4 regions of the Photobacterium sp. J15 genome follow, and region 1 is predicted to be linked to each of the others. Evidence: predicted binding sites of a transcription regulator. Region 1 holds the regulator's gene; each other region holds the start of a gene.
What was found. Region 1 encodes PurR, which represses purine synthesis genes. Its sites were predicted from a motif close to TNANGNAAACGTTTNCNTNA; they were not measured.
Positions count from the first base shown of each region.

Region 2: a site for PurR is predicted at 4,597-4,616, ahead of AACQ93_RS09860 (inosine/guanosine kinase). Genes of this name have one in related genera too.
Region 3: a site for PurR is predicted at 3,196-3,215, ahead of purT (formate-dependent phosphoribosylglycinamide formyltransferase). Genes of this name have one in related genera too.
Region 4: a site for PurR is predicted at 5,072-5,091, ahead of metK (methionine adenosyltransferase). Genes of this name have one in related genera too.

Region 1 covers NZ_CAWMUI010000001.1:1,530,391-1,537,665, forward strand. Annotated here, with positions in the region: gene AACQ93_RS07120 (FAD-dependent oxidoreductase) at 1-943, opposite strand, end outside; gene AACQ93_RS07125 (carboxymuconolactone decarboxylase family protein) at 959-1,543, opposite strand; gene AACQ93_RS07130 (hypothetical protein) at 1,705-2,097, opposite strand; gene AACQ93_RS07135 (TfoX/Sxy family DNA transformation protein) at 2,354-2,944, opposite strand; cyclic di-GMP riboswitch class I at 3,080-3,182, opposite strand; gene purR (HTH-type transcriptional repressor PurR) at 3,399-4,406, opposite strand; gene hutZ (heme utilization protein HutZ) at 5,001-5,558, shown strand; gene AACQ93_RS07150 (hypothetical protein) at 5,761-6,156, shown strand; gene eutS (ethanolamine utilization microcompartment protein EutS) at 6,585-6,935, shown strand; gene AACQ93_RS07160 (EutP/PduV family microcompartment system protein) at 6,939-7,275, shown strand, end outside.
Region 2 covers NZ_CAWMUI010000001.1:2,135,439-2,142,713, forward strand. Annotated here, with positions in the region: gene AACQ93_RS09830 (LuxR C-terminal-related transcriptional regulator) at 1-576, opposite strand, end outside; gene AACQ93_RS09835 (helix-turn-helix domain-containing protein) at 920-1,276, opposite strand; gene AACQ93_RS09840 (hypothetical protein) at 1,560-1,955, shown strand; gene AACQ93_RS09845 (DUF411 domain-containing protein) at 2,069-2,512, shown strand; gene AACQ93_RS09850 (hypothetical protein) at 2,593-3,570, opposite strand; gene AACQ93_RS09855 (DUF2786 domain-containing protein) at 3,744-4,439, shown strand; gene AACQ93_RS09860 (inosine/guanosine kinase) at 4,701-6,005, shown strand; gene hrpA (ATP-dependent RNA helicase HrpA) at 6,171-7,275, opposite strand, start outside.
Region 3 covers NZ_CAWMUI010000001.1:1,808,967-1,816,241, forward strand. Annotated here, with positions in the region: gene AACQ93_RS08370 (nitrous oxide-stimulated promoter family protein) at 27-434, opposite strand; gene AACQ93_RS08375 (hypothetical protein) at 666-959, shown strand; gene AACQ93_RS08380 (thiopurine S-methyltransferase) at 1,179-1,820, shown strand; gene purT (formate-dependent phosphoribosylglycinamide formyltransferase) at 1,963-3,138, opposite strand; gene AACQ93_RS08390 (hypothetical protein) at 3,439-3,846, shown strand; gene AACQ93_RS08395 (DMT family transporter) at 3,969-4,844, opposite strand; gene cdd (cytidine deaminase) at 4,975-5,862, opposite strand; gene AACQ93_RS08405 (CidB/LrgB family autolysis modulator) at 6,067-6,744, opposite strand; gene AACQ93_RS08410 (CidA/LrgA family protein) at 6,744-7,085, opposite strand; gene AACQ93_RS08415 (hypothetical protein) at 7,177-7,275, opposite strand, start outside.
Region 4 covers NZ_CAWMUI010000001.1:546,659-553,933, forward strand. Annotated here, with positions in the region: gene AACQ93_RS02680 (YqgE/AlgH family protein) at 1-264, opposite strand, end outside; gene gshB (glutathione synthase) at 421-1,368, opposite strand; gene rsmE (16S rRNA (uracil(1498)-N(3))-methyltransferase) at 1,387-2,118, opposite strand; gene endA (deoxyribonuclease I) at 2,301-3,005, opposite strand; gene AACQ93_RS02700 (SprT family zinc-dependent metalloprotease) at 3,140-3,619, opposite strand; gene metK (methionine adenosyltransferase) at 3,734-4,888, opposite strand; gene tkt (transketolase) at 5,289-7,275, shown strand, end outside.

The sequences.
Region 1 (7,275 bases):
GCCCAAAATTGACCTGAGGCTTCTCGGTTGTAATTCCGAAGTCCTGTGCACGGGAAATTTCGGCCATGGTGTGAGCGGCCCGGATAATTGCTTTAGACGGTACACATCCGGTGTTAAGGCAATCTCCTCCCATTTTATGACGCTCGATAAGAGTTACTTTGGCTTTCACTGCCGCAGCAATATAAGAACTGACCAAGCCACCGGCACCGGCGCCGATCACAACCATGTTCTGATCGAAGTGTTCCGGCCGTTGCCAGTCGCCGTATACACGGCGTTGGTTGATGATGTTCATTACCATCTTCGCAATAAGCGGGAACAGGCCTAGCAGGGCAAGAGAGATCAAAACAGGAGCAGAAATGATGCCGTTGAGGGATTCAATCTCACCTAACTGAGTACCGGCGTTGATATATACCATGGTACCGGCGAGCATCCCGACCTGGCTCACCAGGTAGAACATACGGGTACTGATTGGTGTCAGGCCCATAACCAGGTTCACGATAAAGAATGGGAAAATAGGAATCAGACGCAGAGTAAAGAGGTAAAACGGCCCGTCTTTCGCGATTCCTGCATTAATTGGTTCAAGACGATTGCCGAATTTATTTTGTACCCAGTCTCTCAGGATGTAGCGGCTGAACAGAAACGCGAGTGTAGCTCCTATGGTGCTGGCGAAAGACACCAGCAGCAGGCTCCACCAGAATCCGAACAGTGCAGCACCCAGCAATGTCATGATGGCAGCGCCTGGCAGCGACAACGCTGTGACGACCACATAGATGACAAAGTAGATCAGGCTGGATAAAAAAGGCTTCGCTGCAATAGTATCTTGCAGGGCAATTTGCTGAGCCTTGGCTTGCTCCAGAGTGAAGTACTGGCCAAGATCCAGTGCAAACCAAAGACCGATAAGGCTGATTATTGTCCCGAGGAGTAGCAGTTTTTTTCTATCCATGACTTCACCTTTCAATCATTTATCTGAAGATTCCGCAGTCGGTGCTTCTTCATCACCCGGCTGGATTGGAATTGAACAAAAACCTTGTTCAGGTACATCAAGTGCGGTGTTAAATTTCGCCGACAGGTTCTGGAAAGAAACCAGAGCAGTAAGTTCAACCAGTGCATCAGCGTCATACCATTTCTGAATATCGCTGAGCATCGTTTCAGTAACTTTTTGACCGGTGATGGTCATTGCCTCTACGTAAGTAAGAATCGCGCGCTCTTGCTCATCGAAGTGCTCACTGTGCTGCCAGTTAGCAAGGGCTTTGATTTTCTCAACACAATCGCAGCGCTCTGCCAGTTTCATACCGTTGGCATCAACGCAAAAAGCACAATCATTAAGCTGAGAAACACGAACGCAGACAAGTGAACGAATAACCGGGGTGATAGGGGAGGACTTACGATCTAAGTATCCAAAGAAACCGGCCACCAGCCAGAATAAAGCAGGGCGTCGACCCCACAAAAGAGCAGGATTCAGAACGTTACCGTAATGGCGTTTTTGAAGCCAAAGAAGTGGTTTAATGAAGATGGAATACTGTTTTTTGGCTGGTATACGCACATGAGCCCCTTATATGTCTGTATCACTGTAGCAATATGCTACTTTTAGTATATCAATCTAGTTGGACTAATGGTCGGCTATATTACTAGATTGTTGTGAGACACAGACCGTTAATGGGGCAATTAAATTTCAGAAAATTAAGATAATTTTGATAAAAGTGCTTAGTTGACTGAAATTTGTACTACTTGTGACCTTTGTTGTTTGGCAATATCTGCTGTATCAGGATTTGCGACGAAGAGATAAAAGCAGGCAACTAAAGGTAGTGAAGCAATCACCATGGTCTTGCCAATGTGATAGTTGCGATACCAGTATTTCTTTGAGCGAACTTTTAAAAAGACACCCCAGCAAAGCAGCAGTAGGTTAAAGGCTGCAGTAATAATTAGTGCACTCTCAAGAGCTTCAAGAGAGGCATGTTGCTGAAGTACTAAAAGTGTCACTATTGCAGACGGAAGTAAACTGACAAATACAAGACCACGCATTAACCTGGGCCATATACAAAACTTGTCTTTAAACATTTGTTCAGCTTGTCCGGGAAATGGCTTTGAATAGTACATAACAACCTCCGGTTTATATGACGGTTCAATTTTACTAATCGGAGGAGTTAAAAAAAGAGTGTTGATGATTTTATGAACAGCTTTGTGAGAAGTGTCAATTTTTCACTCGTATTGACAAAAAATTGTCAATTAACGACTAAATAATTTAATTAAGCAATTATTTTTATATGCTACAAGTATTAATTAATCAGGTTGGGTATAAGCATAAAAAATAAGAGGTGACATGCACCTCTTATTATATTTTGCTTATCTGAATTTAATTCAGTTGTGACAGAAGCTCTGTACGTCGCTGTTGTGGAATTACAGACCAGTGCGTACCACTTACAGCACCTTCTAATGCCCACAGAAGCTCGATATTAACTGTATCTTTGTGTGTCTCCTGCAATGCTCTGTAAGCATTTAGGGAGCCCGCTTCATACAGTTCTTCAACTGTGCTTATGCCAGCTTTCTTAAGCATTCGCTCGTTGGCAAGGCGAAGGTTTGGCAGATCTTTAATACGGTTCGGTCCGCTTTTGCTTTTGGTTTCCTTATCCTGTTTGGCCGCCTCCAGAGCTCGTTCAGCTTTGCTGACAATTCTTTGAGGCTCATTCCACCATTCTTCAGGAATAGCATATTGCTTAGTTACAACAGGGAAGCCACGTTTTTTATAAACGTAAGGTTCCAGACCTGCTTTCTTATATTCTTCTTCGTTGTCGGCATTAGCACGTAAATGCAATTTGTCATTTACTACAAGCGCAAACATTGTTTCGCCTGAAAATATGCCAAAACCGCCAAACATTGAACGAGATTTAATATTCTCGAAACAATTAAATAATCTTAATGATTCTTTAAGTACTGGTTTGTCCATGCGTCTTCTCGGTGATAAATATTGTGAAATATCTTCGAGTCACCTAAAACAAGAGCGAGGATTCAGAATAGCAAAATTTACAAAAAGACTATGTCAGCGATAAGTTAAAGTCTGACATAGCCATTTGCTACATCCATCGGCAACCCCGCTACCATAAGTGACATAGTTCATAAAACTAAACACTTTTAGGCCGGAAGCTTTGCGTCCCAATCTTTCGAATGGTTTGCCTTGTTCGTGACGCTATTAATATATCTTAAGTTATGATTTTTGACCTTGCTCCCATTTTTAAAAGTGTGATCTTGGTCCAATAAATTAGTTCGTTTTTTGGGCTCTCGACGCATTTTTCATATCGATTGTTCATATTGAATACTATTTTTTTCACGGATGAAAAAAAAACCGGCGAGTTGCCTCACCGGTTTTATGTGTCAATGTCGACGCAGATTGCAATTACGATTTATGCATTAAGATTCTTAACAGAATTGCGAACCACCAGTTCAGGTGCCATTTCAAAAATCTGATGCTCGTGTTTTTTGTCTTTAACACGTGCAAGTAAGATCTCGATCGCCGTTTGACCCAATCTGCGCTTTGGCTGGTGAATTGTAGTCAGAGGGGGCGAGAAGTAAGGCGCCAAATCGATGTTATCGTACCCGATGATAGAAATATCATCAGGAACACGGATACCAGCCTGTTCAAACGTACTGATCAAGCCCATTGCCATGATGTCGTTAAAACAGAAGATGGCGGTAGGGCGATCTTTCATTTCAATAAAGCGCTTCGCCGCAACAACAGCAGACTCACATTCGAAGTCCCCTTCAAGCAGCCAGTCTTCATTTACGTCCAGCTCAGCTTCCTTCATGGCTTTGTGGAAACCTTTCAGACGTTCCTGACATGTGAGTTTGTCTGTGTGACCGCTCAGACAGCCAATCTTTGTGTGACCTTGTTCGATGAAGTACTTGGTTGCAACATAGCCGCCAAGTTCTGCGTTGTCCTGAATTTTATCCGTGTGCGGGCTTTCCGGACCCCAATCCATAATCACCATTGGCAGATCTTTTTGACGTTCAAGAAGCTCAAGTAGCTTTTCGTCAAGATCTGAGCACATGACAAGCAGGCCATCGACACGTTTTTCTGCCAACATGCGTAGGTAATCTCGTTGCTTGGAAAGATTACCTTCTGTGTTACAAAGAATCAGTGTGTACCCTTGGCTATAGCAGTACTCTTCAACACCGTGAACGACTTCGGCAAAAAACGGGTTGGTTGATTTGGTTACCAGCATTCCGATGGTACGTGTGGTATTACACTTAAGGCTTCGCGCGACGGCACTTGGCGCGTAGTTCAGTTCTTCAACAGCCTCTAATACCTTTTTTTGTGTAGCTTCTGCTACAAAACGGGTTTTGTTGATCACGTGTGAGACTGTTGTCGTTGAGACTCCAGCTAAACGTGCAACATCTTTAATCGTTGCCATACTTATTCTTCTAATAATTTCAGGTCAGAGGTCCCGACCGTTTCATATTCATTTAAATTGATAGTAACAGACAGCAAAATTGTCTTTGTATTTGGTTGTTCAGGCAATTTTGCTGTTTGTTACTGTCTGTTTTATGAACAAATCATCATGTACAAAAACGCCAAAAAGCCGCTGCAACGAGCGGCCTTGCTTCTCGCGTCTTTAACTGACGTTACATTGTTAATCGCTTGCGTTCACATTCTACTGAGTGTAGCGCACAGTGCAACGTTTCTGTATTCCAAGATCTTAAATCTTGATAGATATCAACAAAGTTAATGCACTTTAAGGGTGTTAAGGTGCATATGATGCGTTATTTGTTTGAGCTATTTGATAGTGCTGATAACTTTTGGTTATAAAACATGTGCTTTTGTGACATCTGTCTTGGCAATGCGGAATGAGGTGGGATACCTGACTGCTCTCTCTTCAAGAGAAGCGGAAATCCGGGGCTATTATATTGATATGGGTAAAAATGGGAGTAGAGGTTAGAAAAAACGTCTATTCACTAATGCCGTCTTAAAGCATGAAAACAACAATATCCCGGAGAAATACAAGTTAATGAAACAGGTAAAGCAGGTACGCCTTCAAAACCGGCTTGGCCCTGAAATTGCCGAATTTCGAGAGTCGTGCCAGACCCTTCAGCTCGCTACTGTTGATGCAGAAGGCAAACCTAACGTGAGTTACGCGCCCTTTGCCTTGCTGGATGATGGTTATTATGTGCTGATCAGCCAGATTGCTAAACATGCGCGTAATTTGCTCGAGAATCCGCAAGTGTCTTTGATGATGATTGAAGATGAAGGTACGTCGAAAACGATTTATGCCCGTAAACGGCTGACATTTGAAGCGAATGTCTTTGTGGTTGATCGTGAAACCGAACGTTGGCAGGAAGGTATTGCTGCATTGCAAGAGCGTTTTGGTGAAATTGTTGAAGGGCTAAGCGGTCTGGCTGATTTTTCTCTATTCCGCCTGGAGCCGATTCAGGGATTGTTTGTTAAAGGTTTCGGTCAGGCATTTCAGGTTAGCGGTGATGATCTGGTGGACTTTGTTCATTTGCAGGAAGGACATAAGCGTATTGTAGATGGAAGCGAAGTGACAACACCATCAGAAAAGCTGTAACAGCAGTTCGTATCTTAATGTAAGTTGCAACGTAAATAGTGATTTAAGGCCTGAATGAATATCAGGCCTTTGTTCGTTTAGGTCGTTATAACGGACAATCGCGGAATCGCTTGATCCGGATCATCGTAAGCAGAAGGCTTTCTTGAAGGGGGAAAATTTCGTGTGATAATTGTCATATTGATAACAATATCGGATTTAATTTATGTCCAATAAGAATACGAAAGGTGTACGTTTTGCCTACGTTGCCAGCTTCCTGACCCCGTTTACGTTAATGATTTCTGGTATTTTTGCAGTGCTTTATTCCGCGTACCAAATGAATAAAGGTACAGATGAGCTGAGTTACAGCCACTACTACACAATTATTCGTACTTTCTTTTTGTTTTTTACCTTCTTTGTTGTGTTGGGCGTAACAGCCGCGACCATGAGTGGGATGGTGGCCGGTGCCGGTTACTGGGTACACAGCTCGCTGCTGGACAAGTTGTTGCAGGCAATTCCGGTTGCAGGTTTAATCATAGCAGCGCTTGCCATTCTGAAGTGGTTTTTCCAGCATATTAAAGGTATGAAGCTACTGAGCCAGAATAAGGCAATCGAGTTGTAAAAATCGAAGCGAATCATAACTAATATATAACCGAAGCCCTATGGCTTCGGTTTTTTTATGCCTGAATTAGAGTGAATTTAAAGCTTCTATAGACGGTGTTAAATGTATTAATCAATGACTTTTTATATTTAATTTATTGATTCTTTCAATTTAATCTTCTTCGGTTTTTATAGTTATACGCATTTTTTAAATTATTTTCCTGCTTAATTTCATCTCTGATTTAAATTTTATTCCTGAATGAAAATTATATTTTTTGTAAAAAACTAGCATTTAAATACTTATGGGGAATATGGTGACTGGGTTCAAAAATTAAGTAATTAATATGACACTTGATTACTATTTGCATAAGAACTGTGACTTGGGTTGAGTAATAGCTCTAGAATCATGTGTAGATTATATGAGCATGTTTTGTCCTGTTAAGTGATCTGATGATAGATATTGATGCTGGAAAAGAACGAATTATTCAGGAGTTTGTGCCAGGTAAGCAGGTTACACTTGCGCATCTTGTTGCAAATCCAACCGAAGAGCTTTGTGAACGTGTTGGCGTAGAAAGCCTGGGTGCTATTGGTATTCTGACTCTAACCCCCGGTGAAACTTCAATTATTGCCGGTGATATTGCGACTAAGGCAGCCAATGTCAGTATTGGGTTTCTGGACCGTTTTTCTGGTGCTTTAGTTATTACCGGAAGTGTTTCTGCCGTTGAAGAATCTTTAAAAACCGTAATAAGTGTTTTAAGCGATACCTTGTCTTATAACACTTGCGATATGACAAGAACGTAAATTATGACTACGGATCAGATAGGCAATGTCGCTTTTGTTGGTGAAGTTGATGCTGGTAAATCAGCGTTGATCGATAAGTTAATTGTTCAGGAAGCCAATATTGGTAAAACCCAATCCCCCATTTTTTATAAAGGTCGGGTAATTGATACTCCGGGAGAGTTTGTTGATAACCGCTCATGGAACGGTGCATTACTTTCCACGATCTCTACCGTAAAAACGATTGTCATTTTGCAGCCGGCAACGGCAAAACGAATAACAGCGCCAAGCGGTCTGCTGCGTGTATATCCAAATAAAAATGTTGTTGGGGTGATCAGCAAAATTGACGCAGAGGGCGCTGATT
Region 2 (7,275 bases), 610 kb from region 1:
ATATAGGTGTGTTTTTACTGTGTTTTCACTAACAAATAAGCTTTCTGCTATCTCGTTATTGGAAGCTCCCATAACAAGTAACTGAAGAATCTCTTTTTCACGTGTAGTTAATTTAACTGTGGGTTGCACTGTTAGTGAATTACTCTTTCTGTATAGAGCAATTATTTCCTGTGTCAGGGGGCGACTTAACCATAACTCCCCACTAATTATTTTTTGCATTCCTTTGGAAACAACATCAAGTCCATCACCAACATAAAAAAGTCCAACTATATTTGGCCACTTTGATACCATTGCAGCATCAAAAGATATCGGTGTATTAATCATTACCTGATAGGAATCTATATGATTATCAACAACATATTTAACGAATAAATCCAGCGATTTGTCATCTATATGTGAATAATCCATGATAAATAGCACAGGCTGTTTACTGCCGAATTTTAATTGTTCTAAACCGTCAATTGTGACATTTTTGATCGTGATGCCGACTGATTTTTCTAGAAACCCTCTAAAAAATGATGATTGCAAGCTGGAGTCACAGATGAATATCAATTCATTACATTTTATTCCACTCATCATATTCCCTTGTTATTTAATATCTTATTACTAAGACTTTATTAAAGGTAGATGATAATGTTAGGACATCAAGACAAAATTCTCAGCCTGTTGACTAATGACATTATGTTACTGAAAGATAAGGATTATTGCAGGTCTTAGTATTAAGACAAGAGTGACTTTTTACTCGAATGAGATTTAATAAAATTTTAACAATGGTTTTAATAAAAAAATACTACCTTAGTAAAATTTTATGAAAAACAAAAGCCTTGCTAATTTGCAAGGCTTTTATATTTGAACTTGTGGAAAATTCGGCTGATTTATATAAACCAGATACAAGCCCAGTTGCTTATATGACTCACTATTAGTGAGTTTGAACACTATGCTCATACTCAACAATAATCTGATTGCCACTATATCGTACATTTTTTATGTTGCCGTCTACGATATAGGTATTCGTCAATATCACTGAGTTAGGTAGAGAGCCACCAATCTGCTCCCTGAGCGAAGGTAGTGTCAATAGCGGATCAACGCCAATGAGGTTACAAAGTTTATTGACAAAGCTATGCTCAAGAGGAACCTGCCCTCGTAAGATGTCAGAAAAAGCCAACTGACTCAAACCCAGCTTTTTAGCCATCTCAATTTGAGTAATACGCATTTTTGCTTTGTAGCTCATCCACGTATCGTGTAAAACCTGACGGTCTTGTTCTGTATATTGCATACCCAAATACCTTAACGCCATCTTGATTGTTCATTGAGATTAAACCCCAGAACTCTCAGCAAAATGTCAGAAATATGTAAGGTATAGGCTCCCTCTAAACCGGACTGTCATTTTTTTGTCAAGCATGTAATGTTTTTTATGCAGGGTTAATTGAAATTCAAGGCATTAACTCTTTTGTCTCTTTTTTAGGCATTCGCTTAACTTTTTATGGCAAAAGCTATTGCCTGAAATTACGAGGATCTATAATCTGTTTTATCAGAAACTCTCACCTATCAGGTCATCAATGCTCTTACAGCGCATCATTGCTAAATTTGTCATGCTCGCAATGCTGTTTACAGTGACAATGTCATCTGTAGGTGCTGTATCTGTAGAAGCCAACTCACATCCCTCTCACTGCCTGACCTACTCTCATAAAGTCAGTGAAAACCACTGTTGTCACAATAACAATAATCACTATTCATCAGACTGTAGTACCTCTGATTCTGCTATAAAAGCCATGAATCACAGCGATCACTGTTGTGATAATTCAGACTGCCACAACATAAGTAGTGTTCCTTTTGCCATCCTTAGTAATAACAACACTTTATTGACTCCGTCTTCTACTCCGCTATTCACTGAACCTGACGGTGAGCAATACCACTTCCATGAATTGATCCTTCGACCACCGATGTCTGCGTGAGTGATTTTGACCGCGGCTCTGGGTCAACCTGTATAAAGCAACTCATTGCTCAGCATCAAAGTCACGACTGAAAATGTTGTTATTCAATCAGTTACCAGACAAAGGATCGAAAAATGAAATTCAAAACTCTCGTTGCACTAGCTCTGCTGGCATCCAGCTCTTTCGCTATGGCTAACACCATCAAGGGCGTTAACTACCTTTCTCCTTACTGCGGCTGCTGTAAAGAGTGGGTAAAGCATATGGAAGAGAACGGCTTTGAGCTTGAACAGGCTTATGAAAAGAACATGACGCCAATCAAAATAAAGCTCGGGATCCACCCTGAATATGCTTCCTGCCATACAGCCCAAATTCAAGGCTACACCTTTGAAGGCCATATCCCGGCAGAAGATATCAAGCGTTTTCTGGAAGCTAAGCCGAAACGCATGATCGGCCTTGCAGTTGCCGGCATGCCAATGGGATCACCTGGAATGGATTACAACGAAACAAAACATCCGTATGAAGTGCTAGCTTTTGACGAAAATGGCAAAACGATGGTTTGGGCTCGTCATAACCAGTAGAGACAAAACTAATACAGATAAAACCAAAGAGGCTGCGAAGTAATATCAACTTCGCAGCCCTCATTAATCTTTTATAAATATTAAATTTTCGAACCTGCTAATCGTCCAAACAAAGCGCGATTCGGATCTTCATTTTCAGCCCAGTCAGGTTCAGTCTCCCGTTTCTCCAAATAGATTTGCACACCATTAAAGTAGGTAAATGCTGCTATTTCTGAGTCCTTGCTGAAATGCTCGAAAAACGCCTCTTCCTGCTCAGCCAGCTGGTTTAATGTCGAAATCCCCTGTTTCAAAATCCATTGAATCGCATGAGCAGAAACCATAGTTCGATACAGGATCAGCTCCTTAATTTCACCAATTCCAACATCAATTCCTTTCTCATTAACCTGTTGGCTTATAGAAAGGGCTTCCTCTTCAGCCAGCATTGCCTTCAGGCTGCCAATGCTGGCTTCCCTGTCTTCTGCCGAGTAGCCATAAGTGCTTTTTGAAAAACGTATCGCATATGTCAGCCTATTCCGGCCAACCAACTCTACAACCTCTTCAAGATAAGGTTGCGGAATATTATAAGCCTTAGCTAATTGCTCAACAGCCTGTGCCAGGCTGGTATAAGTGATCCCATTATATTCAACATGGAAACTGGTACTCATTCCAGTTACTGGCAAGCCATCAATAGTTAACGGCCACCCAGTGTAATTCACCCGCGCCTTGGCTATCTCGAACATCTTCCAGCCACTTTCACGAAACCCTTCAAGGGCCTTGCCTTCAAACTCAGATTGTTCCAGTTCTTCTTTGGTCCAGTTCACCCCGATCTGAAGATGCTTTTCATATTTTTTATGAAGCTTTTCCTTCACCTTATCACGCAGCAAGTCCAGCCCACTTGCTTTTATTGAGTGACAAAAGGAATAGCATTCTTGGCAGCATGGCACCATAACTGGCAACTCCTGATGCTCATAATTCGGGGACGGCATGAAGGAATAAGACTCAAAATAGGGTTCACCACAAAACCAGCAGGTATGGCGAAACTCATAAGGAACATCGATGGATTGGTAAGAAGTTGTCATATCGGCACTATTATGTCGGAAACCACTTACCAATTATGCGTTTGAAGATCAGCTTTCTCAAGTTTGACCGTATTTTCAAAGAAGCCAAAACACGCAAGATCAGGCTGCGAAATTTGTACTTAATGGCATAAAAAGCTAAAATACGCGACCATTTTGTGAATGAGTGTGATTGAATGTCTGAACAGAAGCGAAAGGCGCTTAAGAAGATTGCAAAATGCCTTGAACTGGGCAACTCAGCGAACGTCAATGAAGCCGCTCAAGCGATTAAGATGGCCCACCGCCTGATGCTCAAATATGGTCTGGAAAAAGATGATATTGAATTCATTCAGATGGGCAAAACCAAGGCATCGACTCTGTTACCGACTGATATCAGTCAGCAGATCCTCAAAATCATTCGTGGCATTAACCGCCGTTTTGGTGTTGAGTGTGTTCTGACTAATTACAAAGGGCTGAAGCAAGCCGAATTTATCGGCACCGCTGAACGCGCTATTTTTGCCGCCTTTGCTTTTGACGTTGTTTACCGCGAAATGAACCAGCAAACTGGCCAGTTCCGTAACAGCTTCCAAGGCACTGGCACCAGTACCTCTGAAGTGACCCGCCGTGTAAATTCATTCCTTGCGGGCTGGATTGAAGGCGCGCTGGAAAAGCTGCCAGAGCTTACTACCGATGATGATCATGACAAACGCATGACGAATTACATCGACCGTGAGTTTAAGAACGTTGATCGCGAAACCTTCAAAAAACAGCTTCAGGAAGCAATGAAGGCGATGACCGACGACTATGAAAGAGGCATGAAGAAAGGTCGCTCAATTAATGTAAACCGCCCTGTTGGCGGAACAAGAGCCCATGAGCCTAAATTACTGAGCTAAACTTCCTCCCAAATTAAAGAACGATACTTTGTAAGCTTAAATATACAGCTGCCACCATACGCAGCTGCATTTATAATTGAGTGATTATTCCTCAATTATTCAGGCACTTATGCTCACAAAGTAATATTGCTCAGCTTTAATTTGTTTAAAAAAAAGCCAAAAAAACCGTTTTCGTCACCAAAGCGCAAGAAAGTGGGATGTAAATCCCATTTTTGTGATATGATGAAACAAAATTCCCTAAAAAACCGATAGCTTTCACACATGAAATTCCCTGGTCAGCGTAAGTCAAAGCATTACTTTCCAGTTGATGCCCGCGATCCATTAGTTGCTCAAATCCAGCAAGAAAATCCGCTATCTCGAACACACCTTGTTGGTGTTGGTCAAACTATCGTCGACATCGAAGCTCGAGTTGATGATGACTTCCTGCAACGCCATTCTCTGAGTAAAGGTCATTCTCTAGTACTTGACGAAGACAAAGCAGAACTGCTTTATCAGGAACTAAAGGAACGCAACCTGATCAGCCACGAATACCCTGGTGATACCATTGGTAATACTCTTCATAACTACTCTGTACTGGCAGACGATAAATCGATTCTGCTGGGCGTAATGAGTAAAGACCTGAAGATCGGCTCCTACGCGTACCGTTACCTTTGCAATACTTCTTGCCGTATGGATCTGGACTACCTTCAGCCTGTTGATGGTCCAATTGGCCGCTGCTACACCCTGATCACTGAAGATGGTGAACGTACTTTCGCTATCAACGAAGGTGAAATGAACCAGCTAACCCCGGAGCATATTCCGGAAAAAGCATTCAAAAACGCATCCGCACTGGTTCTTTCTTCTTACCTTGTCCGCGGCAAGCCTGGCGCACCGATGAAAGAGTCGGCGCTTAAAGCCATTGAGTTCGCAAAAAAACATAACGTTCCTGTTGTTCTGACTTTGGGTACTAAGTACGTTATTGAAGACAAACAAGAATGGTGGATTGAGTTTCTGAAAGAACACGTAACTTGTGTTGCGATGAACGAGGAAGAAGCTGAAGCACTGACTGGTGAAAAAGATCCGCTGATTGCTGCTGATAAAGCACTTGATTGGGTTGACCTGGTTCTTTGTACTGCTGGCCCTGTTGGCCTGTATATGGCAGGTTACACTGACGATCACCTGAAGCGTGAATCTACCCTGCCGCTACTGCCTGGCCGTATTGCTGAATTTAACAAGTACGAGTTCAGCCGTCCGATGGCTAAAGCAGACTGTGAGAACCCAATCCGCGTTTACTCACACATCGCGCCATACCTAGGTGGCCCGGTAGAAATTAAGAACACTAACGGTGCTGGTGATGCAGCTCTGTCTGCGCTTCTGCATGACATGTCTGCTAACTGCTATCACAAAGTTAATGTGCCGAATTCTGCCAAGCACGTTGCTAAGTTCCTGACTTACTCATCTTTCTCTCAGATCTGTCAGTACTCGAACCGCGTTAGCTACCAGGTACTGACTCAGCATGCGCCTCGCTTGTCCCGTGGCCTGCCTGAGCGTGAAGACTGTCTGGAAGAAGCATACTGGGAACGTTAATCCCCACAGTTTCTGATTTGAAAAACGGAGCATCGCGCTCCGTTTTTTTATACCTTAAGCGAGCGCAACAAAAGAATATGACTAGTACTTCCTTCCCCTATCTCTGGACATAAAAAAGCCGAAGCTGATGCTTCGGCTTTCATTATTCCATCGAACTAAACTAAATCAGCACTCGTTGATAGCATTGCGAACACGCTTGTCCGATACCGGATATGGCGTACCCAGCTGCTGAGCAAAGTAACTTACACGCAGCTCTTCAATCATCCAGCGGATATCTCTCACCTTCTTAGGAACAGGCTGGCCTTTCGGAATCTTGTTCAGCAACTCTTTATAATCCGAAACCACAGACTCAATCTTCAAGATGTGCATGCGGTCTTTATTTGGATCAATCGGCAGTTTCTCCATTCGGCGCTCAATCGCCTTCATGTAACGAAGAATATCCGGCAGCTTGCGCCAGCCGCATTCTGTGGCAAAACCTTTGAAGATCAGACCTTCAATCTGGGCTTTGATATCAGAAAGAGCAAATGCCATTGTCAAATCAACGCGGCCTTTAAGGCGTTTGTTGATGTTGAATGCTGTCGTCAGGATCTCTTCAACCTGTTTAGCAATATCAACAACCGTATCACCCAACTCGGCGCGAACATGTTCTTTCAGCGCGTCAAAGGCTTCCGCCTCCCATACCAAGCCACCCTTCTCTTCGATCAACTTGTCGACACCACAAGCAATACAGTCATCAATCAGATCCATCACCCGACCGTAAGGGTTGAAGTAAAGGCCCAGCTTCGACTTGTTCGGCAGATTGGTGTGCAAATATTTTATCGGTGACGGTACATTCAGAAGAACCAGACGACGCTGGCCCTGCTGCATTGCAGTATGTTGCTCTTCTTCTGTTTCAAACAGCTTAATGCCTACCGAGTCTTTGTTATCAACAATCGCCGGATAGGCTTTCACTTCAAAGCCGCCACGCTTTTGCTGGTAACGCTCAGGTAGCTTACCGAAACTCCAGGTTTTCAGACCATCCTGCTCGATATCATCATCTGCAACTTTAGACAGCGTTTCCTGAACCTTCTCTTTCAGTCCATCTTTCAGGCTGTAAAGATCCTTGTTCTCACGAAGCTTGCGATTACGGTGATCCACAACGCGGAAGGTAATTTTGAGGTGTTCAGGAACCTGTTCCAGATTCCAGTCTTCACGAAGAACGGTAACACCTGAAATACGCTTAAGCTCTTTCTCCAGAGAATCCAGCAGAGGCATTGCCATCACTTCGGTA
Region 3 (7,275 bases), 280 kb from region 1:
TGTCTATTGAAGCTGAATGTCAGGCTTTAATTTCCTGGCTTTTGTTTCTCCAGTAATTTGCGTTTGTGTCGGTTAGACGCGCCGGATTCAGGTTTCTCTGGAACAGGGCGTTTTTCCGCGATTAGATGACGGACAGCAAGAATCGGATGTTTGAAAAGCATCTTCGGACCTGAATAGCGCATTATCTTACGTGATATCTCCCGGTAATCCGTTTTGTAACAGTGAATAGGGCAGAGTCGACAAGTCGGTTTGGCTTCACCATATGGGCAGCGATCAAGGCGGGTAAATGCGTACTCAAGAAAGTCTTTGCACTGCTCACAGAGTGCAGGCGTTTTGTGGTGGTTTTTGCAATAGATTTTCACCATTGCCTCGATAGTTCGAAACTCTGTATCCAGGCTGCCATATAGAATAATGGCCTTGTTTGACTCACTCATACTGGTTTCCCTGCAGCACATTGCGCACAAATCTTACTTAAAGTTATATTTTAAATATAACTATATATTGGCGTCAAAATATGATCTTTATCTAGATTTGTATGATTAAATGGAGGAAACATGTTATGAACATGAAAAAATATCCGTTTTATCACAAGAATTCCCGTCTATGGGTTGATTTACTTGGGTATGAGCAGTAGTATCCGCACCTCTTTTTTTATGGTGGTGTATATGAGCAGATTTGAGTGCCTAGAAAGAATCGTCGACGAATACCGTAAGAAGGTTCGTGACGCGGAGTTTAATAAACAGAATGACAGTGAAGTCGCAAAAGTCCTGGTTCTGCTTGTTGGTAACTCTATGTTCAGCCTGGCAGATGAATTTGCAGATTGGGTAAATCGTGGCGGTGATCGCAGCTACGGCGGTAAGTTTTTTGTTTCTAAGCAGCTGATGACGTTGCTAGAACCTGTAACTTTCCGTGGCGTAACAGTACGCCGTGATTCGATTAAACTGTTCCGCATCTCGTAAGGGCTGTTTGAATCGTTTATTCAATTACTCTCATAAAGAAAAAATTGAGAACGTATTTATAATCTAGCTTTGCTTAGGCTTAGCGAGATTGGCGATAAAGGATGCTTCGGCATCCTTTTTTGCGTTTGGTGGATTCAAAAAATCAGGGCTGGATCAGAGCGATAAACTGTGTTCAGATCCTTATTACAAAAAGTAAAGTCAGATAAAAGAGATAAAAAAATGGATGCAGAATTCTGGCATAGCCGCTGGGCTGAAAACCGTATTGGTTTCCACTTAAACGACGTTAATCCAAAGCTGATTAAACACTGGCCGGCGGTAAGTACATCGCGGGATGATTCAGTGCTTGTGCCAATGTGCGGCAAGTCACTGGATATGACCTGGCTGGCTGAGAAGCACAATAAAGTTATCGGTATTGAATTGAGCGATATTGCAGTGAGAGCTTTTTTCTCTGAGCTGTTTTATATCCCGACAGTGACATCGCTGGGTAACGGCCAGACCATGTATGAACTCGATGAAATCACGATTTACTGTGGCGACTTTTTCTCTACACAAATTGATCCTGTTGATGTGGTTTATGATCGTGCCGCACTGATTGCGATGCCTGAGCCGATGCGTCTGATGTATGCCGAGTGCTTGCTGTCTATGGTGAAAGCTGGTGGTCGAATCTTATTGATCACGCTGGATTACCCACAGGCTGAGATGGATGGTCCTCCGTTTAGCGTAACCCAGAATGAAATCGAAATGCTGTTCAAGGGATGCAAAATTACCGCACTTGAGCGTGATGAAGCTGATGAATCGCATCCTCGTCGTCAGCGTGGTCTTAGCCGCTTTGCGGAAGAAGCCTGGTTGATTGAGGTTTAAAGTGAAAGACAAGGCAGAAGAGGCACGTTGTGTAATAACAGGCACTATTCTGCTTACATAGTGAAAAAGGAGCCATGATCGGCTCCTTTTTTGCTTGTTGTATACGCCAGTGACGGTGTCACTGAGCTGGGTGTTTCAGGAATTAAAACACCACTTTTACGTCAGCTGCTGTATTTACGGCATCACTGATAGCGTCGACGATATTATCGCGGCGGGTGAGGGCGACACCTAAACGACGGCGTCCGTTGATTTCCGGCTTGGCGAACAAGCGCAATTGAGTTTGCGGACGAGCCATAGCGACAGCCAGGTTATCAAAGCGCACATTTTCTGATGTGCCTTCGGGCAAAATTACCGCTGAAGCCGATGGACCGTATTGTGTAATTGACTGAATCGGCAAACCGAGGAAAGCTCGGACATGCAGAGCAAATTCTGACAGGTCCTGAGAAATCAGGGTCACCATGCCGGTATCGTGCGGACGAGGCGAAACTTCACTGAACAGGACTGTGTCACCTTTAACGAACAACTCAACACCGAACAAGCCATATCCACCAAGAGCATTGACAACTTTCTCCGCCACTTCTTGTGCTGCTTTCAGAGCTGCCGCAGACATTGCCTGAGGCTGCCATGATTCACGGTAATCACCATCCTGCTGGCGGTGACCGATAGGATCACAGAAGTGTACGCCATCCACAGCACGTACAGTCAGCAGAGTGATTTCATAATCAAATTCAACAAAACCTTCCACGATCACACGTCCTGCACCAGCGCGGCCGCCTTCCTGTGCGTACTGCCAAGCAGATTCGATATCAGCAGGAGATTTGATCACGCTCTGGCCCTTACCGGATGAGCTCATGATTGGCTTCACCACACAAGGTGTACCTATTTTTTCAACCGAAGCGGCGAAGTCATCATATTGGTCAGAGAATTCATACGGAGAGGTCGGGATGCCTAAAGTTTCTGCAGCCAGGCGACGGATACCTTCGCGGTTCATTGTTAGCTTGGTAGCGTTGGCAGTCGGTACAACATTCAAGCCATCTTTTTCTAGTTCGACTAGGGTATCTGTGGCAATGGCTTCGATTTCCGGTACCACATAGTGAGGCTGCTCCAGGCTGATGATTTCTTTCAGAGCCTGAGGATCCAGCATATTAATAACATGGCTACGGTGGGCGACCTGCATGGCAGGGGCGTTAGCGTAGCGATCAACAGCAATAACTTCGAGACCTAAGCGTTGGCACTCTATCGCGACTTCTTTTCCAAGTTCACCAGAGCCTAGTAACAAAACACGGGTTGCATCCGGACGAGTAGCTGAACCTAACATTGGGTTTCCTTACGTTTGTGTGTTGATTACCCGGCGGATCATACAGGATTGTCAGATTTGCGCAAACGTTTGCTTTTTGGTTTTTCGACTAAAGTTAAACAACTGAGTATTGTAAGCAGATAAATGCTTTCCGCTTGTGTTTCGCTATGTTAGAAAGGGGGATTTGTCAAAGTTATGTCATGATTGGTTTTGACCCGTCGAGCTGAATGCGTTTTGCGGTTAAATTACTGTCATTGACTGTTATCGGTTACTTTTTTTGCTGTAGCTTTTGGCAATAACACTTTTTTGAGCATGAACACTATGATGAAAAAAACACTATTGGGATTAGCGCTGACTCTTTGTGTTTCCTTGACGGCACAGGCTTCACAGAGCATCGGCGTCTTTTTTGGCAGCCCTATGAGCGGCATTCAGTACAAACAGAATGACCTTCGTTTTTCTCTTGGCATTGATGAGTTTGGCGTTGCTGTTGATAAGACCTTTAACCTTGGCAAGTTAGTCAGCAAACCTGAGCTTGATAGCATGTACACTTTTGTCGGCGCACAGTACGTCGATGATAAAGACGACAAACTAGGTGTTCGTTCCGGCGTCGGTTTCCAGGTACCTCTGGACCGTGTTGAGCTTTATGGTGAGGTTGGCCCGACACTGTATGTTGTAGAAGATGTAGACCTGGAACTGGAAGGGGCGATTGGAGTTCGTTACCGTTTCTAAACCGGTTCTAAGTTTGGGCTTAGATTAGAGTTAAGAACAAAAAAGAGGCGAGAAACAATTAGTTTCTCGCCTCTTTTGATCTGAAATCCAAAAAATGAATTCAGCGAATTACTTCACTTTGGTTACTTCTTTCTGTTTTCCCATTGGGTAATGAAAGCCACAGAAGCAATGATAATTGCAGCGCCAAGCCATAGGCGTCCCGGTGGAACCCAACCGAATACCACCCAGCCTGCCAGCACGTTAAGCGGCAATTTAGCGTGGTCGAAAGGCTGAACGAAAGACGCATCAGCAACGGCGTAGGCTTTAGCAATTGCCCATTGAGCCAGTGCAGTCAGAAGACCTGCTCCAAGCAGCAGCAACCAGGTCAGGCCTTGATCAGGCATAGTGAATTCAGGTGCCGCCAGGAACACGTTAAACGGTGTAATAAGTAGCAGCAGGTACACAACCATGGTTGTCGGTGAATCGTGCACCGACATCTTTTTCACCATCAGAGAATAACAGGCCCAGAAGAAAGCGGCACCAACAGGCAGTAGAGTTGCCCAGGTAAAACCGTCAGCCCATGGTTCCAGAATAATCATGGCTCCCGCAAAACCGGCAAGAGTCGCCAGCCAGCGGGCTGCACCGACTTTCTCTTTCAGGAACAGGCCTGAGCCGATAGTTGCAAACAGCGGTGATGTCATCAGCAGGGCGATACCCTGCCAGATTGGCACCGGATAGGCCAGTGCCCACAGCCAGAGCTGAATACCGATAACAGACAGGAATACACGAAGACAGTGCATACCAAAGTGTTTGGTTTGTAGTGCCTGACGAAGACCAAGGGTCTTCAGCCAAGGGAAAATGGCAACGAGTGCGATGAAATACTGAAAAAATGCAACCGTCGTCGACGGCAGATTCAGCATCACGCTCAGGTATTGCGCCATGCTGTTTACAATCGCAAAGGCAAGGCCTGCGGTCAGCATCCAGCTGGCACCCTGAATCGGGTTATGTTGATGGGACATGCTCAAGTGACAAAATAATTACTGACAAAAACTTACGGCATCATACTCTTGCCGAGAAAAGGATGAAACTGATTTAAAAAGAAAAACCGCCATCAGGCGGTTTTTAACTTCAATCTTGATACATCGGTCGTTATGCCGCCACGTAAGTCAGCGGGATATCCGGATTCAGTGCTTCAAGAGTGTTCTGAGTATCAGCAAGGTGGCTGATTGTGCTGTCTGAACATTCAACCAGCGCCGCTTCAACAATGTCAGCATGCGGGTAACCGGCCATGTTCATGTTGATTAGTGCAACCTGCAGCGGAGGCAGGCTAGGGTTGAATGCTGCGTTTTCAGCGTACATGCCAACAAACGTTTTACCGTCTTTTGCTTTCAGGGCTACACCACTGAAGTTTTTGGTGTAAGGAGCGTGAGCAGAGTTCGCTGCTTTACATGCAAGCTGAACCAGCTCTTCGGTCGCTTCTGTTTTCAGACCGTGGTCAACTTTAGTCAGCAGGGCATCAGTGATGTTCAGGTCAGCAGGGCCGAATGATTCAGGCAGGTATTCCTGAAGACGTTTAGCTGCGCGCTCAGGTAGCTGAACAACAAGCTCTTTAGCGGTAGTCAGCTCGTTCATAAACTGACGGCAGTGACCGCAAGGGCTGTAGTTGATGGTAATGTCTTGAATGCCGGTTTCGCCTTTCACCCAGGCGTGGCTGATGGCGGATTGTTCTGCGTGGACAGTTTGAGACAGGGAAGCGCCGACAAATTCCATGTTAGCACCGAAATACAGACGACCCGATTCACCACGGACAATTGCACCAACATAGAAATTTGAAATCGGAGCAACGGAATAAGCTGCAGCAACAGGAAGAAGAGCAACACGTAACTCGCTGTCTGTCATGTGTGTTTCAGCAAGTAGTTTCTCGAAAACCTCAGGGCTCAATGTTGCATCAAAGTTAGCATCTTCAATTACAGGCTTAAGTGCCGTCGCCAGATCAGATGGTAAAGCGCCTAAAGCATCCATTACTTTAGTATGCATGAGTTGTCACTCCGTATTGTGTATGGAGAAACATTGTAGGCGCAGAGATGAATTCTATGTGTGATCAAGGTCACATAATGCCAATGGTTGTTGCATGCATTACATAAATGAGAGTGGCGTCACACAGATTTTAGAATTCACCTCCTTATTTATCAATAAGTTAACATTGTATTCGATTACGAACACATAGCTAACTCGAAATATTTAGCTGAAAACCTGCAAAATTACAGGAAATAGCACCGGCGCGAGGATAGAAGTAATCACACCACAGATCACTAATGCCAGTGAACTGAAGGCACCTTCTTGTAGATCTTCTTCTGCGGCCTTTGCCGTACCAAGCGCATGAGACACGGTACCGATAGTCAGACCTTTCGCAATTGAAGCCTCAATACCTAACGCGCGGAACAGAGGATAACCCAGCACGGCACCGAACAGGCCGGCAATAATCACCATAATTGCAGCAATGGCAGGAACACCGCCGATTTGCTCTGAAACCGCCATCGCAATTGGTGTAGTGACGGATTTTGGCAAAATACTCGCAGTCAGCTGCGGATCGGCACCCAGAGAAAGTGCGATTGCAGAACCTGTGATCATCGACAGTACACTACCGGCCAGACAAGTAGTGAAGATAATCTTCCACTTCTCACGGATTTGAGTTAGCTGCTCATAAAGCGGGAAGGCCAGGGCGACAACGGCCGGTTCAAGCAGGCTGTTCAACCATTTGTTTTGTTCAAAATAAGTGTCATAAGGTACATGCAGCCACATCAACAGAGGAATAATAACCACAAGGCAGATTAAAAGAGGGTTGATGATAGGGTGTTGCAAGCGTTGAGCAACCAGTCGAGAAACATAAAACACGACTAGAGTGGTGACCAGCCAGATCATTGTTTTTCCTTATAGTGTGTAGCTAAGCCGATAACGATAAATACAACCAGGCTGCTGCCGATAGTGCTTAGAAGAATAGGTAAGGTATTGGATGAAATTAAATCAAGATAGTTAATCAGGCCGACGCCAACAGGCACGAACAGCAATGCCATATGACGGATCAGAAGATGGCAGCCTTCTTTCGCCCACTTGGCTGGAATAGCCCCGATAGCGAGTGTGAAGAAAAGAATCAGCATACCGATAATACTGCCGGGGATCGCAAGCCCGGAAAAATGCTGAATAGCCTTACCTGCGAACAGGCAAAGAAAGATGATCAAAAAAGAACGTAGATATGCCATGAGCCTGTATTACTAATGAAGTGACTCATTCATCATACAAAATAGATTGAGTGTGATCTAGTCCACAAAATGTGTTTTCAAATTTGCACAGTTAAAGGTTGGAAATTATCAGCGTTGCAATACCGGCTGCAGCAAGCAGAACCACAAAAACCTTATGAATCAGATTGTTTTTGGTCCTTTGTGCTTTTTG
Region 4 (7,275 bases), 980 kb from region 1:
CATGTGAAGTACGAAGCCACGGTCTCCGGAAACTGGTCCGCCATTAAAAACCGGTTGCTCAAGGCTTGTCGGATTTTCCAGCGGCAGGTCGCGTTCGATATCAATTTGCTCAAGCATGTTCCCGACGGAAATATCGATAGGCAGGTTGATAACTAAGCCCATAGCACCGTCTTCATTATGTTCGCAGATATAGACAACACTACCTTTAAAGTGCGGATCCTGCATGGAGGGCATGGCAACCAGAAAATGATTGGTTAAATTCATTTTGTCTACCTACAACATATCCTGTTACTTACAGTATGCCGATTATTCTTCAGAAATGGTATTAACGCATGGTTAAGAGGAACTTCTGTTGCGGCCTCTGCCATAAAAAACGCAGCCCGGAACAACCGGGCTGCGTTGGTAATCCGTATAGGGAGATTAAGCCTTAACGCGGCGCTCGATTGCATCCATCAGCTTACCAGTGATAGAAACATCAAAGGCAGCTTCAATTTCACGGATACAGGTCGGGCTGGTAACGTTAATTTCAGTCAGCTTGTCGCCGATTACATCCAGGCCAACAAAAATCAGACCTTTTTCTTTCAGTACCGGTGCGACGGTTTCTGCAATCTTACGGTCTGTTTCGCTGATTGGACGGGCTTCGCCACGACCACCTGCTGCAAGGTTGCCGCGGGTTTCACCTTTAGCCGGGATACGAGCCAGGCAGTATGGGATCGGCTCGCCGTCAACAACCAGGATACGCTTGTCGCCGTTGCTGATATCAGGAACGAAAGTCTGAGCCATGCAGTAGTTATTACCGTGGTTGGTCAGGGTTTCGATGATCACTGATACATTCGGATCGCCGTCCATCACGCGGAAGATCGATGAGCCGCCCATGCCGTCAAGCGGCTTGAGGATCACGTCACCGTGCTCTTTATGGAAAGCTCGGATTTTGTCAGCGCTGCGGGTAACCAGGGTTGTCGGAGTCAGATCCGGGAACCATGCGGTGAACAGCTTTTCGTTACAGTCACGCAGGCTGCGAGGTTCGTTGACGATCAGAGCACCTTCGTTTTCGGCACGCTCAAGGATGTAAGTGGCATAGATATACTCGGTATCGAACGGTGGATCCTTACGCATCAGTACCGCATCAAGATCAGACAGGGCGATTTCCTGCTCACCGTGGAATTCGAACCAGCCGTTTGGATCTTCTTTCAGGCTGACAATACGGGTACGAGCAATAGCCTTACCCTGTTCCAGTGACAGGTCGTTCATTTCCATGTAGTGGATTTCCCAGCCACGGCGCTGAGCTTCCATCATCATGGCAAAGCTGGAATCTTTCTTGATGTTGATAGACTCAATCGGGTCCATCACGATACCCAGTTTGATCATTACTTTCTCCTAGGGTTATTAGCCTAAATCGCCGAAGCGAACTTGCAGGGCAGTGATTGCCGTCATCGCTGCCGTTTCAGTGCGCAGTACGCGTGGGCCAAGTAGGATTTCATCGAATTTATATTGTTCGGTCATGCCGATCTCTTCAGCTGACAGGCCACCTTCTGGACCGATCAGCAGGCGAACCTTGTTCACTGGCTCTGGCAGGGTGTTGATCGAATAGCTGGCTCGCGGGTGCAGGTTTAGTTTCAGGCCGTCAAACTCTTCTGCACACCAGTCTTCCAGTTTCATGAGCGGGCGGATAGTCGGTACGGTATTGCGTCCGCACTGCTCGCAGGCACTGATGGCGATCTTCTGCCATTGTGCAAGTTTCTTTTCGAAACGTTCTGCGTTGAGCTTTACACCGCAGCGTTCAGAGATCAGAGGGGTGATAGTATTTACGCCCAGCTCAACAGATTTCTGGATGGTAAATTCCATCTTTTCACCACGAGAAACCACCTGGCCGAGGTGGATATCCAGCGGGGATTCAACGCTGTTTTCCTCGCGTGACTGGATTTCTACTTCAACACTTTTTTTGCTAGCGTCGGTTATGACTGCCGGAAATTCGGCGTCGCTGCCATCAAACAGCATCAGCTCCTGGCCCGGCTGCATACGCATAACACGACCAACATGATTAGCGGCATCATCGCTGAGCATAACTTTTCCCTGAGCAGGCAGAGCTTCAGGGTGGTAAATTCGTGGGATTCTCATGGCTATCTCAATAACCTAGTTAGTTTTATCTCGCGGTAGTATATCAATTAATACTGTGCTGTTTGCTAATACATGGATGCGGGGGAGTAAAAAACCAAGTCCGGAAGGTGGATTTTACTGTGGCTAGATGGCCGTTACTGTGACTCCTGGCAGCAACGGCCGGATTGTAGCTGTTGTTTTTACTAGTTTTTACGCTGAGAACAGGCCTTCTCAACATATGGGTTATGGTTACCCTGAATTTCTGCAATTTTCCCATCGCGGCGGCATTCCCAGTCGCTGACCGGGTATTGCCTGTCCCAGGCCTCCATCAGCTGGCGTTGCTGTCGGGAGAGACGGAACGGGTATCTGTCGCTCATGTACAGATAAGTTCTGGCTATAGCGCCACGAGCTGCCGGAGGCGGATCGGCACGGCGTTGCTTAAAGTCGACTTTCATTTCACATTGGCCGTAAAAGGCTCCCTTGTCGCCGGTCCACGGACGGAAGTTGAAGTTGGAGCGATCACCGTTCACCTCACCGATAGCCGGAGTCAGATTGTGAAGATCCGCTTCCATACGGCGGAACCTGGCATCTTTACCGCAGTTCTTTCGACCGCCGTCCTGCCAGCACTGAAGCTGATGGCCAAACTGCCAGGCCGGCACCACGTGTTCCCACTCAATTCGGCTGGCACGACGCTTCTGTTTGCGAACTTCATAGCCGCAACTTTCCAGATCCGGAATGCCTTTTTTACCCTGCCACTTGATGTCACAGCCGCAATAGAAGCTGACCGGATGCTCCTGGTAGATATTGACGGCGATTTTCTTCGCTTTGCTGAATGATGAGGGGTGGGCGGCCATCACGGTTGCTGGGAACAGTAAACCGATGGCGAGCCATTTTAAAGTGCGCTGCATGTGCGGCCTTATCATTGGAAACAGTTCTGACAAGGTTATCACTGAATGTGGTTTTTAGAAGCAGTTCACTCTTTTTTATTTTGTAAATTACATAGTGTAACGGTTATGGGACGAAATGTATGGTGGTAGAGCTGTCAGACGGCTTCAAGCGGCTGGTGGCACTTGCGGCAGTGATATATCGCCTGCTTTCGTACAACCTTGTTATGGCGTCGGATAGTCAGGTGATGCTCACTACAGTGGCAGCGATAGAGGAAGGTGGCCCCCTGAACTGATGTGATATCAAAGCTGTGAGTGGTTCTGGCCGGTACGCCAAATACTTCAGTCATGATGATTTGCCATTCCCGGCCGTGAGGACGCACTTTGCCAAACAGTTTAAACGCAACCAGGTGAGCGACTTCGTGGGGAACCACTTCATCCAGAAAAGCCTGCGGATTTTCCTCCAGCAGTACCGGATTGAAGCGCACTTCCCAGCCTTGCAAACGGGCACTTCCTGCAATTTTTCCCCGTTGGCGGAAGCTGACTGCTGGCATGGCAAAGTGTTTGTTGAGGCGGTGGTTGGCCTGGTCAATACACTGCCTGACTTTCTCTATAACCTGGTTTTGAAGGGATGTCATAGTCGGATCTGATGTTATCGCCGGAGCAGGGCAGTATAGGGAATTCGAATGAGAGTTCCCAGAAAACAAAAAAGGAAGCCGAAGCTTCCTTTTTCAATTTGTTTGCAGCAATGCTTACTTAAGCTTTGCGAAGTCGCGCAGAAGTTCAGCTTTGTCAGTTTTTTCCCAAGGGAATTCATCACGGCCAAAGTGACCGTAAGCTGCTGTCTTCTGGTAAATAGGCTGAAGAAGGTCAAGCATTTCAAGCATACCGTAAGGGCGCAGGTCGAAGTGCTGGCGCACCGCTTCAACAATGATGTCGTGAGCTACTTTTTCGGTACCGAAAGTTTCAACCATGATTGATGTTGGATCAGCAACACCGATTGCGTAAGACAGCTGGATTTCACAGCGGTCCGCCATGCCAGCGGCAACAATGTTCTTAGCAACGTAACGTGCTGCGTAAGCTGCTGAACGGTCAACTTTTGATGGATCTTTACCAGAGAACGCACCACCACCGTGACGTGCAGCGCCACCGTAGGTATCAACGATGATCTTACGGCCAGTCAGACCACAGTCACCCATTGGACCACCGATTACGAAACGGCCTGTCGGGTTGATGAAGAACTTGGTGTCTTTGTTCAGCCACTCAGAAGGAAGAGTCGGTTTGATGATTTCTTCCATAACTGCTTCCTGTAGTACAGGTAGTTCAATGCTTTCACAGTGCTGAGTAGACAGAACGACAGCATCGATACCAACGATTTTACCCTGATCGTATGCAAAAGTTACCTGGCTTTTCGCATCAGGACGCAACCATGGCAGAGTGCCGTTCTTACGAACTTTAGCCTGACGTTCAACCAGACGATGTGCGTAAGTGATTGGTGCTGGCATCAAAACTTCTGTTTCATTAGTCGCGTAACCGAACATGATACCCTGGTCACCGGCACCCATTTCACGAGGGTCTTCACGGTCAACACCCTGGTTGATATCCGGAGACTGCTTACCGATTGCACTCAGAACCGCACAAGAGTTCGCATCAAAACCCATGTCTGAGTTTACGTAGCCGATTTCACGAACAGTGTTACGAGTCAGCTCTTCGATATCAACCCATGCAGAAGTGGTGATCTCACCACCCACCATCACCATACCGGTTTTTACATAGGTCTCACACGCAACACGCGCCTTAGGGTCTTGTTCCAGGATCGCATCCAATACAGCATCAGAAATCTGGTCTGCAATTTTATCCGGATGACCTTCTGATACCGACTCAGAAGTGAACAGGTGTTTTGACATGCGTGGTCTCACTTTTATGTAGATACGGATTGATATTGAGGTGCTCTGAAATCTGCAAAATCATTGATAAAACATATACGGATATACGTTTGAAAGTATAGAGCTACCTCCGTCTAGACGTCTATAATACTCTGGAACGACAGAAAATCAACATTACAAACATTAGGGATTATGTTGAAAACTTGAGGCAAACGTTTACGTCTGTGGGGTTGGGATTGGTATTTTTTTGTCAATTTCCGGTTAGCTTATTTGATATCGGACTTATTTTATTAAGGGAAACGTTTGCAGTAAGGTGGCAGACTCTGCGACAATACACGCCCGCCGATTCCTGGTTTCTTTGCTTTAGTTATATAAAGGCAAAAAACCGCAATAAAAAAGTCTACGAATTTTTGGAGCAGACATGTCTTCTCGTAACCATCTTTCAAATAAAGAGCTGGCTAATGCAATCCGTGCCCTGAGCATGGACGGTGTACAGCAGGCAAACTCTGGCCACCCGGGTGCACCTATGGGTATGGCTGATATCGCTGAAGTACTATGGCGCAGCCACATGAACCACAACCCACAGAACCCACAGTGGGCTGATCGCGACCGTTTTATTCTGTCAAACGGCCACGGTTCTATGCTGATTTACTCTCTGCTGCACCTAACAGGTTATGAGTTGTCTATCGATGACCTGAAGAACTTCCGTCAGCTTCACTCTAAAACGCCAGGCCACCCTGAATACGGTTACGCACCAGGCGTTGAAACGACTACTGGTCCTCTGGGTCAGGGTATCACTAACGCTGTTGGTATGGCGATTGCGGAAAAAGCAATGGCAGATCAGTTCAACCGCGACGGTCACGACATCGTTGACCACTTCACATACGCGTTTATGGGCGACGGCTGTATGATGGAAGGTATCTCGCACGAGGCATGTTCTCTGGCAGGTACTCTGGGTCTTGGCAAATTGATCGCTTTCTGGGATGACAACGGCATCTCTATCGACGGTGAAGTTGAAGGCTGGTTCACTGATGACACTGCTAAGCGTTTCGAAGCTTACGGCTGGCACGTAATCCCTGCAGTTGACGGTCACGATGCTGACGCTATCAACGCAGCTATCGAAACGGCGAAAGCAGAAACTGGCAAACCGACTCTGATCTGCTGTAAGACAATCATTGGCTTCGGCTCTCCAAACAAAGCCGGTTCTCACGACTGTCACGGTGCTCCTCTGGGCGCTGAAGAAATCGCAGCGGCTCGTGAATTCCTTGGCTGGAACCACGGTCCTTTCGAAGTTCCTGCAGACGTTTACGCTGAGTGGGATGCGAAAGAAGCGGGTGCGGCTAAAGAAGCAGCATGGGACGAGAAGTTTGCAGCATACGCAGCCGCTCACCCTGAACTGGCTGCTGAATTCAAGCGTCGTGTAAACAACGAGCTGCCAGAAAACTGGGAAGAAGCATCTAACGCTATCATTGCAGATCTTCAGGCAAACCCTGCGAACATCGCGTCTCGTAAAGCCTCTCAGAACTCACTGGAAGCATTCGGTAAGCTGCTGCCAGAATTTATGGGCGGCTCAGCGGACCTGGCACCATCGAACCTGACTATGTGGTCTGGCTCTAAGTCACTGACTGCTGATGATACATCCGGTAACTACATCCACTACGGTGTACGTGAGTTCGGTATGACAGCAATCATCAACGGTATCGCACTGCACGGCGGTTTCGTACCATACGGTGCAACCTTCCTGATGTTCATGGAATACGCACGTAACGCAATGCGTATGGCTGCGCTGATGAAAGTACAGAACATCCAGGTTTACACTCACGACTCAATCGGTCTGGGTGAAGATGGCCCGACTCACCAGCCTGTCGAGCAGATCGCATCTCTGCGCCTGACGCCAAACATGAGCACATGGCGTCCATGTGACCAGGTTGAATCAGCTGTAGCATGGAAATTTGCTATCGAGCGTAAAGACGGCCCTACTTCTCTTATCTTCTCTCGCCAGAACCTGGCGCAGCAGGAGCGTAGCGAAGCTCAGGTTGCTGACATCGCTAAAGGCGGTTACATCCTGAAAGACTGCGAAGGCAAGCCAGAGCTGATCCTTATCGCAACCGGTTCTGAAGTTGAGCTGGCAACAGAAGCATACGCACAGCTGACTGCTGAAGGCCGCAAGGTTCGCGTAGTTTCTATGCCTGCGACTGACGTATTCGACAAGCAGGATGCTGCATACCGTGAAGCGGTTCTGCCATCTGACGTGACTGCACGTGTAGCTATCGAAGCGGGTATTGCTGACTTCTGGTACAAGTACGTTGGTTTCGACGGCCGTATCATCGGTATGACTACTTTCGGTGAATCTGCACCGGCAGGCGAGCTGTTTAAGATGTTCGGTTTCACAACTGAAAACGTAGTGG